DNA from 3 places in the Aeribacillus sp. FSL M8-0254 genome. Region 2 is predicted to be linked to each of the others. Evidence: riboswitches for the same ligand, from Rfam matches in the RefSeq annotation. Region 2 holds a riboswitch; each other region holds the start of a gene.
What was found. Region 2 has a riboswitch for cobalamin ahead of NSQ44_RS06445 (ABC transporter substrate-binding protein). Riboswitches for the same ligand answer to the same signal wherever they lie in the genome.

Region 1 (3,143 bases), 2.3 Mb from region 2:
TTCAAGGAGCAAAACTGGATAAGCCGAAAAATGACGGTTTCCATTCATTATTTCAAAAGCTTATAACCGATTTATCATTCTAGATGTGCTTAAGTAAGAAAAGAAGAAATGGGTAAGCAGCCGGTCTCAAATCTTAGAAGCGAATGCCAGAACCTTGCCTGGAAAGGGGAAAAATAAACAAATTCATGCTGAAAAGAAGAATCGGGATCAATGACAAAAATACGATTTTCTGTTCAAAAATAAAGCTCCTATCTTCATAAAATCGAGATAGGAGCTGAAGCTTCAGTTTAAATTCAATCCTTTTTGCTCAACAAATTGCTTCATGTACATTCTTGTCGGATTCGAAAGCATGCGAGCCATTTGACCAGTCCAAGTATCTTTGCGAATCCCGTTTGTTCGCTGATCATAATAATTGGATACTATTTCATTATATTGTTCAAGCTCGCGCACATATGCTTCTTGATCTTGCTTATATTCTTCCTCATGATAAATATGCTCAAAAGGTATTCTTGGTTTTTTCGCCGTTTCTTTTGCAGGGTAGCCGACAGTTAATGCAAAAAGAGGGATGACCTTGTTTGGAATTTTCAACAGCTTCGATACTTCTTCTAAATTATTGCGGATGCCTCCGATGTAGCAAATGCCGAGTCCCATTGACTCAGCCGCTAACGCAGCATTTTGAGCGGCCAGTGCAGCATCAATGAGAGCTACCATAAATTTTTCAGTGCTCCTCAATGAATCTTCTACATTTTTGCCTTCCATTTCACCAATGACTTCATGACGGTGCAAATCAGCGCAAAAAATAAATAAATGTCCGCTCTTCTCTACGTAAGCTTGGTTTCCTGCCAGTTCAGCGAGCTTTTTTTTCGTTTGTATATTTTTCACCCCGATAATGGAATAGGCTTGCATGTAACTTGAAGTTGAAGCGGCTTGGGCGCATTCGACAATTAATCGGATTTGCTCATCTGTCAAAGGCCGATCCTCAAAATGACGAACGGAACGGTGATTTAAAATGGTTTTGATAATGTCGTTCAACATAATCATCCTTTCTATGATCCCACTTATTTTTTGAAAAATCACACTTCTTCCAATCCAAGTATTAACATGAAAATGCTGCTCTTTCAAATGATTCGTATTGAAAAATACGTTTTTTATAGCTCCTTTTTCAGTGAAAGCTCCAAGCACCTAATTTTACCATCGCAACGCTCCTGTATTGTAAACAACAAAATTTTTCGAATTTACGTTATTAGAAAAATTAAATTTTAAAAACGACCCTATAAACATTTCACAATTTGTATGTGAATTCCTACTTCTGTCCATTGATTTCCCAAAATAGGGCAGCACTTTTCTGAACTTAAAAAATAGGGATTGAAAAAACAAAAAAAATCATCTATTCTGATAATTATAGTTTCATATAGTGTTCCAAGCAGCAGGTGCGTCATATTGCATCCGGCAATATGCGCTTAAAAGGGAAGATTGGTGAAATTCCAACACGGTCGCGCCACTGTGATGGGGAGCTTTCGGCCAACATCCACTGTTTCAATTTTGAAATGGGAAGGAGGATCGAAAGCGATGATCCTAAGTCAGGAGACCTGCCTGTTGTATGCACTGCCACCTACGCGTCATAGGGAGGAGTGATGAAGCCATGTTGAGATTTAAGCCCTTCATGTATCTCAACACGAGTTAGAGTCCACAATTCCCTCTTTTACGCGTAAAAAGAGGTTTTTTTATTTATGTGTTGAGATACAAATCAAATGGGGGTGTCAATATTGACATTAATTAGTTCAAATCTTGGCTATCCAAGAATTGGTGAAAGAAGAGAATGGAAAAGAGCGCTGGAATCATTTTGGAACGGAAACATTTCAGAAAGCAGCTTGGAGGAAACATTAAAAGATATACGTCTTCTCAATCTGAAAAAACAGAAGGAAAAAGGAATAGACCTGATTCCTGTCGGAGATTTTTCATTATATGACCATGTCCTCGATACTGCTTTTATGTTTGGGTATATTCCTTCTAGATTCCAGCATATGGAGCCGACTTCATTAAAAACATATTTTGCAATGGCTAGAGGCTCTGATGAAGCAGAAGCAATGGAAATGACCAAATGGTTCAACACAAACTACCATTATATTGTTCCGGAGCTTGAAAATAAAACGCCGGTGTTAGTTAAGAACCGTCTGCTTGAACTTTTTCAGGAAGCGAAAAACGAGCTGAATATTGAAGCAAAACCGGTTTTGCTAGGTCCAATTACTTTTTTAAAGCTGGCAAAACAATACGATCAACACGATTTCCATAAACATTTGTCTGCTTTAATTCCTGTTTACGTCCAATTGTTGACGGAACTTGCTCAGGCCGGTGCGAAATGGGTGCAAATTGATGAGCCGATTCTTGTACAGGAGCTAGATGATTCATCGATTCCTTTGTTTAAAGAGGTATACGATGCTTTCCACAAAGCGCTTCCTTCGTTAAATATCATTTTGCAAACATACTTTGAAAGTATAACCCATTATCAAGAAATTGTGTCTCTTCCTGTCGCTGCAATTGGCCTGGACTTTGTACATGATCATGGCGTCAATCTGTCGAACATCAAAACGCTCGGCTTTCCGAAAGACAAAATTCTCGCAGCTGGTTTGATCGACGGCCGCAACATTTGGAAAGCATCCTTAGTATCGAAAGCTAAGGAAATCGATGATCTTGCGCAATATGTAGATATTGACAGATTGATCATTCAGCCTTCTTGCAGCTTGCTTCATGTACCTGTCACAGTTCAAAACGAACAGAGCTTGCCGTCCATATTGAAAAATGCTCTTTCCTTTGCTGATGAAAAATTGGATGAAGTAAATGAACTCGCTCAATATGCAAAAGGGAAAAGAACGATCGATGATTTAAAACAATATGACCGCTCTTATACGGATTTTATCCATTCTTCCTTTCGGACAAATGAGAAGGTTCAAGAGGCCGCCAAAAATATCGGAGCATATCCAACGAAACGCTTGGATTATACCGAACGGCAAAAACTGCATAAAAAAAGATGGAATCTGCCGATTTTACCAACTACTACGATCGGAAGCTTTCCGCAGACGAAAGAAATCCGGCAAATCCGCTTAAAATGGCGGAAAGGCGAATATACAAACAAGCAGTATGAA
Region 2 (3,143 bases):
GCTCCTCGGACATTCGGGCCTGTCGCTCCAATTCCGGCAAAATTGTTTTGGCTGCGGTCGACAACCCCGGTGAAGCGAAAATAGTTCGTCTCATGAATGGCTTGTGCGTAAGCGATATCACCGCGTATTCCGTATAGTTTGCTTAATTGGATATATAAATCACCCAGTTGAGGTGCATCTGGATTCGTATTTTTTACGAACTGATCCAACAATGTTCCTGATAAAAGCGGTTCTCCTAAAATAGAAATGTCTTCTGTAGCGGATGCTTGCGGCTCTGATGTAGACAGCAAGCTGGCTAGTTGATTTTGCCTTGGCGGATTTGCTCGCTGCTCTTCGGGAGTTAAAATAAAAGCATCTTTATAGCCCAGCTGCACAAGTTTTGCCAGTTGCTCCTTCGCATTTTCCAAATGTTGAAAAGCCCCTGCTTGAACACGGTAAAAACTTGTGCCGTTAACATTAGCAGGTGAAATAAAACTGTCCACGTTTTTTCCCTTCAGTTCCTTTACGCGTTGTTCTGCATTTTTACGCTCTTTGAAGGAACCGGCAATCACTTTGTAAAGCGTGTTGTTTGAAACAGGAGCCGACGGTTTTGTCGACGGCTTTTTTGTTGTGCTTGCCTTTCTCTTTAAATTAAGGGCTTTTCCTATTCCTTCCGCCACACTGGCGGCAAAATCACTTATAAAAGCAGAAGAGGTTAACAATTTGATATCGTTAGGATTATCGATAAATAATGTTTCCAAAAGAACCGCGGGCATTTTCGTTTCTCTCAACACAAAAAAATTGGCGCTTTTTTTTCCGCGGTCCTGTACGTTATATTTTGGCCCGATTACGCTCATAATATGATTATGAATGATGGAACGGTATTGAATCGTTTTATTAGATGCACCGCGGTTGTAAATATAGCTTTCAAATCCTGTTCCGCCCCCTGAATTGACATGGATGGAGCAGAAAAAATCGACATTTAGTCTGTTTGCCAAACTCGTTCTTTCTTCTAAACTGACAGTGCGATCGTTCGTTCGTGTCATCACGACATCTACTTGAAAGTTTTCTAGCAAATGGTCTCTGGCTATTAAGGCAATAGTCAGCGTAAAGTCTTCTTCTTCATAGCTTCTAAATGTTGCACCAGGATCACTTCCACCGTGGCCTGGGTCTAAAAGAACGACTGTCACTTATGGATCCTCCTTCGTTCCTAAAATCAATTACCCATCCATTAAAATTTTATTCATTTTTACGGTAATCGGTTCAAATCAACACGGTTGAATTGAAAACCTTATAAAAAGTCCAATATAAAACTTGACATAGCATTTTCACATTTCTTCTACCAGAACGGATTTGAATGATGTATAATTACATTCGTCGACAATTTCATTCAAAAGCAAACAGGTGCCGGCACATAGCTGCCAGCTTAAAAGGGAAGTTTGGTGAAAATCCAACGCGGTCCCGCCACTGTGAATGGGAGCAACCTGAAAATGCCACTGTGTCTACGGGAAGGTTCAGGGAGCGATGACCATGAGCCAGGAGACCTGCCTGTTTGATCACGCCTAAAAACCCTACGAGGATAGGGAGGTGTTTGAAAACAGAACAAAGCGATATGCTTGTTTTCAGACATCTTCTTATCAAAAAAAGAAGATGTTTTTTTATTGGAGGAGGAACGTCATGAAAAAGTTTTCTGCACTGTTTTTATCGTTATTGCTTTTAATTGGACTTCTAGTTGGCTGCGGACAAACGAATAATGCAGAACAAAAAGAAAATAACAGCAACGCGAGCGAACAAACATCCAAATTATTCCCAGTTACAGTGAAGGACGCATTAGGTGAAGATGTAACAATCAAGGAAAAACCGGAGCGGATTGTTTCGCTAATTCCAAGCAATACTGAAATTGCCTATGCTTTAGGGTTGGGTGAACAAATTGTCGGTGTAAGTGATAATGACAACTATCCGGAAGATGTTCAAAACAAAGAAAAGGTTGGCGGGATGGAATTTAATGTTGAAAAAATTATTTCTTTAAAACCGGATCTTGTTTTAGCGCATGCTTCCAGCGCCCATAACTCGCAGGAAGGGCTGAAGCAGCTGAAAGATGCAGGAATAAATGTTTTTGTAGTAGAAGATGCCCAATCATTTGATAAAGTGTATGACTCCATCCAAACAATCGGCAAAATTACAGGGACAAGTGACAAAGCCGAAGATATTGTGGCTGAGATGAAAACGAAACTGGCGGATATTCAAGAAAAAGGAAAAACGATTCCGGATGATCAAAAAGTGTCTGTTTTTGTCGAAGTGAATCCCGCACCACAAATCTATACGACGGGAAAAGGAACGTTTATGGATGAAATGCTAACGATCATTGGAGCAAAAAATGCAGCGGGCGATCAAGAAGGCTGGCCGCAAATGACGGAAGAAGCCGTTGTAAAACTGAACCCAGACGTCATTGTGACGACATACGGCTATTACGTCGATAAAGCTGTTGACCAGGTGTTGGCACGAAAAGGATGGGAAAATGTATCAGCGGTGAAAAATAAACGGGTTTACGATGTGCATTCCGACTTGGTGAGCCGCCCAGGCCCAAGATTGGTTGAAGGAGTAGAAGAACTTGCGAAAGCAATTTATCCGGATGTCTACAAAAAATAAACATGTGGTCGCCTATACGGCGACCGCTTGTTTTCTTATTTTTTCCGTCTTTTTAGGAATTTCTATCGGAACGTTTCACATCACGTTTAAGGATATTTTCCAAATAATTTTCAATCAACTGTTTCATACCGGTTTGGCGCCGGACATTGATGAAAGCATGAAAAGCATTGTGCTTGATATTCGACTTCCTCGTGTCGTTTTAGCCGGACTTGTCGGAGCCTCGCTTGCAATGGCGGGGGCTTGTTATCAAGGGCTTTTGCAAAACCCTTTGGCAGATCCTTATACGCTCGGTGTTTCATCAGGTTCTTCTTTAGGTGCTGTACTTGTTCTTTTTTTCGGCATTCAAATTCCTTTTTTCGGCTCATTCACTTTGCCGGTTGTCAGCATTTTTATGGGTTTTTTAACGATTTTGGCTGTGATTTTGTTCGCCAATTTCATTGAAAAAACGATGAGGATTGAAACCATTGTGCTGACCGGAATTATTTTAAGTTCCTTTTTAAGTGCTTTCATTTCGT
Region 3 (3,143 bases), 1.7 Mb from region 2:
TCCTTTAATTCCTGCCATTTTTTTGACGTATAACCGCGGATTTCAAAATATCGCCCTGTATCCCACTCCGAGCCTTTAAAGAGAGGGTATGCGCCTTTTTCTTTTGCGAGCTCCATACTCGACTGAATGGTTAAATACGCAATTTTTTCATATAATTGGTCGACAAATTGGACTGCCTCGTCGCTTTCCCATGTAATTTCCTTTAGTGCAAATAAATGATGCATGCCAAACGTTCCAAGACCGATTGCACGGTATTTTTCATTTGTAAGCTTTGCCTGTAATACCGGAATGTTATTTAAATCGATAACGTTGTCCAGCATCCGCACTTGAATAGGGATTAAACGTTCCAGAACGTTGTCTGGGACAGCCCGTGCCAAGTTGATGGAAGAAAGGTTGCAGACGACGAAATCGCCGGGCTTTTTCACAATGACAATTTTTCCATCTTCAACATATTGTTCTTCAACAGTAGTAGCACTTTGATTTTGCGCAATCTCTGTGCATAAATTGCTGCAATAAATCATGCCGGCATGCTTGTTTGCGTTTTTTCGATTCACTTCATCCCGATAAAACATAAAAGGCGTTCCCGTTTCAAGCTGGCTGATCATAATCCGTTTCATTATTTCAATCGCAGGCACTTTTTCTTTAGATAAGGAAGGATGATTCACGCACTCAAAATATTTTTCCCGAAAGCTGCCGTTACCTTTTTCTTCATCATAATAATCTTCCAGACTGAATCCCATGACTTTGCGAACTTCGTGGGGATCGAACAAATACCAGTCCCCGCGCTTTTCAACTTGCTCCATAAATAGGTCAGGAATGCATACACCTGTAAATAAATCATGGGTGCGCAGCCGTTCATCTCCGTTATTTAATTTTGCATCTAGGAAGGCGAAAATATCTTTATGCCAAACATCCAAATAAACGGCAATTGCTCCTTTTCTTTGGCCGAGCTGGTCGACGCTCACTGCCGTATTATTTAATTGCTTCATCCAAGGAATGACACCTGATGAAACTCCTTTGAACCCCCGGATATCGCTTCCGCGGCTTCTGATTTTCCCTAAATAAACTCCAATGCCTCCGCCGCTTTTAGAAACATTGGCAATATCAGTGTTCGAATCATAAATGCCTTGAAGGCTGTCGTCTACCGTATCAATAAAGCAGCTTGAAAGCTGACCGACTGATTTTCCTGCATTAGCCAATGTCGGTGTTGCAACCGTCATATATAAATGGCTCAGTGCCCAATACGCTTCCTTTACAAGATGCAAACGTTTGGACGGATGCTCGTTGATCATTAACGTCATAGCGATGATCATAAAACGTTCCTGTGGAAGCTCAAATGTTCGTTTATAAAAATCTTTAGCTAAATACCGGTCGTAAAGGGTCCTTAATCCGATGTATGTAAACAGCTTGTCCTTCTCAGGATCAATGGCATTTCCCAGCTCCATAATTTCCTCTTTTGAATAATGCTCTAGCAAAAGAGGGCTGTAGATTCCAAGATCGGTTAATGTTTCGATTAACAAATAAAAATCGCCGTAGCCCGGTTGGTTGTAATTTCTGTTTTGGCTCGCTTCATAGTAAATTTTTTCAAGAAATACGTGTGCAGCTAAAAAAGTCCAATCCGGCTCACTTTCCGAAATGTTTGCTAAAGCTTCAATAATCAGCAGGTTTGTAAATTTTTCAAGATCATCAATCTGCTGGTATTGTAGGGTTGTCGACACTCTCTCGCTGTATTCATGAAAGGAAAGGGATGGAAACTTTTTTTCAAGCTGTCTTAGATAAAGCTCCCAATCGCTCCTGTTAAAATGATTTTGAAAAACCTCGTATAGATTTAATGCTTTCGTAATATTCATCAAACATCCTCCTTATCAAAATAAAAAACCGCTCAGGAAGCTGAGCGGATCAAACGATGATTAAAAGGGAGGCAGTTTACAAGGCGAAACTACTCCATTCAAACCATCGTTTCATCTTCCCAACCCCCGAAGAATTAGAAACGTTCGGACAAAGGCAGGTCTCCTGACTCGTGCTTCATCCTACTTTGAATCCTTCCCATACGAAACGTACAGTGGATTATTCATTTCGTAGCACTCACAGTTGCGGGGACAGTTCCGGATTCTCACCGGATTCCCTTTTAAGCTGAAAACAGCACCTTTGTCGTTAGGTTTTCAATATATAGTATTTAATTGTTTTTGATTACACAATATATAGATTTTTGATGTTATATATTCATCATAATCGTACTTGGCGAAAATTGCAATAAAAAAGTGAGGCTGATTGAAATTTTGCAACCTCACGAAACAATTAATGAAACTGAATATCAATTTTCTTTTTGTTGTTTTCGGTTTGTTTTGGAATACGGATTTCCAAAACGCCATTTTTATATGTCGCGCTCACTTCTTCTTCTTTTACATTTGCCGGCAATGCAACAGCGCGGTGAAACCGCCCGACAAACCGTTCGCGTCTATGCATTTCTTCTTCCTTTACTTCTTTGCTTCTTTGAATTGTGCCGCTGATCGTAAGAACGTTGCGATCAAGATGAATGTCAACGTCTTCCTTTTTTTCAAGGCCGGGCAAATCACACGTAACAATTACTTCATTAGCAGTTTCATGAATATCAAGCCGGGGGGTATTCATAGTCTCAAAATTTTCAAAAAAATGTGGAAAGCTTTCAGAAAAAATGCGGTTCATATTTCGTCTAAATTGATTAATCTCAGAAAAAGGATCGTAAGGAATGAGAGCCATATGATTGTTCCTCCTTTGATTTTTTTTACAGAAAATATTATTTGTGTTGGGAAGAGAAATATACATAAAGCAAAGTTTAAATTACTGTTTTTAATCTTCTACCGTATCTCGACGAAGTTTTACGTATAAACCATCCAAATATAAGACGGAATAACGCTTATGTAGAGGACGAGTGTGCCATTTCTCGATGTATTCCTTCACGACATCGGTCATACGACTGATCGTTGCAGGAGAATAAGCATTCCAAAAATTCGTTCAATAAACTTGCCAATCTCCCGCGTACTTATGCCACTTTGATACATCTTGATGACAGCTTCTCCGAGCCAGCCGGTTTATTTGAAAATACTGATTTTTCTGATTTCTTCATTTAAGAACGCAGGAACAGAAGTTACGCAGATAGTATT

Region 1: it holds a riboswitch for cobalamin, as region 2 does, so the genes downstream of both, metE (5-methyltetrahydropteroyltriglutamate--homocysteine S-methyltransferase) here and NSQ44_RS06445 (ABC transporter substrate-binding protein) in region 2, are expected to answer to the same signal.
Region 3: it holds a riboswitch for cobalamin, as region 2 does, so the genes downstream of both, NSQ44_RS14455 (ribonucleoside-diphosphate reductase subunit alpha) here and NSQ44_RS06445 (ABC transporter substrate-binding protein) in region 2, are expected to answer to the same signal.

Annotation. Positions count from the first base shown of each region.
Region 1 is NZ_JBBOZY010000001.1:3,648,797-3,651,939, forward strand. It holds gene nfsA (oxygen-insensitive NADPH nitroreductase) at 283-1,032, opposite strand; cobalamin riboswitch at 1,412-1,611, shown strand; gene metE (5-methyltetrahydropteroyltriglutamate--homocysteine S-methyltransferase) at 1,752-3,143, shown strand, end outside.
Region 2 is NZ_JBBOZY010000001.1:1,318,115-1,321,257, forward strand. It holds gene NSQ44_RS06440 (N-acetylmuramoyl-L-alanine amidase) at 1-1,169, opposite strand, end outside; cobalamin riboswitch at 1,365-1,545, shown strand; gene NSQ44_RS06445 (ABC transporter substrate-binding protein) at 1,657-2,628, shown strand; gene NSQ44_RS06450 (FecCD family ABC transporter permease) at 2,591-3,143, shown strand, end outside.
Region 3 is NZ_JBBOZY010000001.1:2,985,170-2,988,312, reverse strand. It holds gene NSQ44_RS14455 (ribonucleoside-diphosphate reductase subunit alpha) at 1-1,850, opposite strand, end outside; cobalamin riboswitch at 1,987-2,165, opposite strand; gene NSQ44_RS14450 (Hsp20/alpha crystallin family protein) at 2,299-2,739, opposite strand; partial or broken gene NSQ44_RS14445 (transposase) at 2,836-3,071, opposite strand.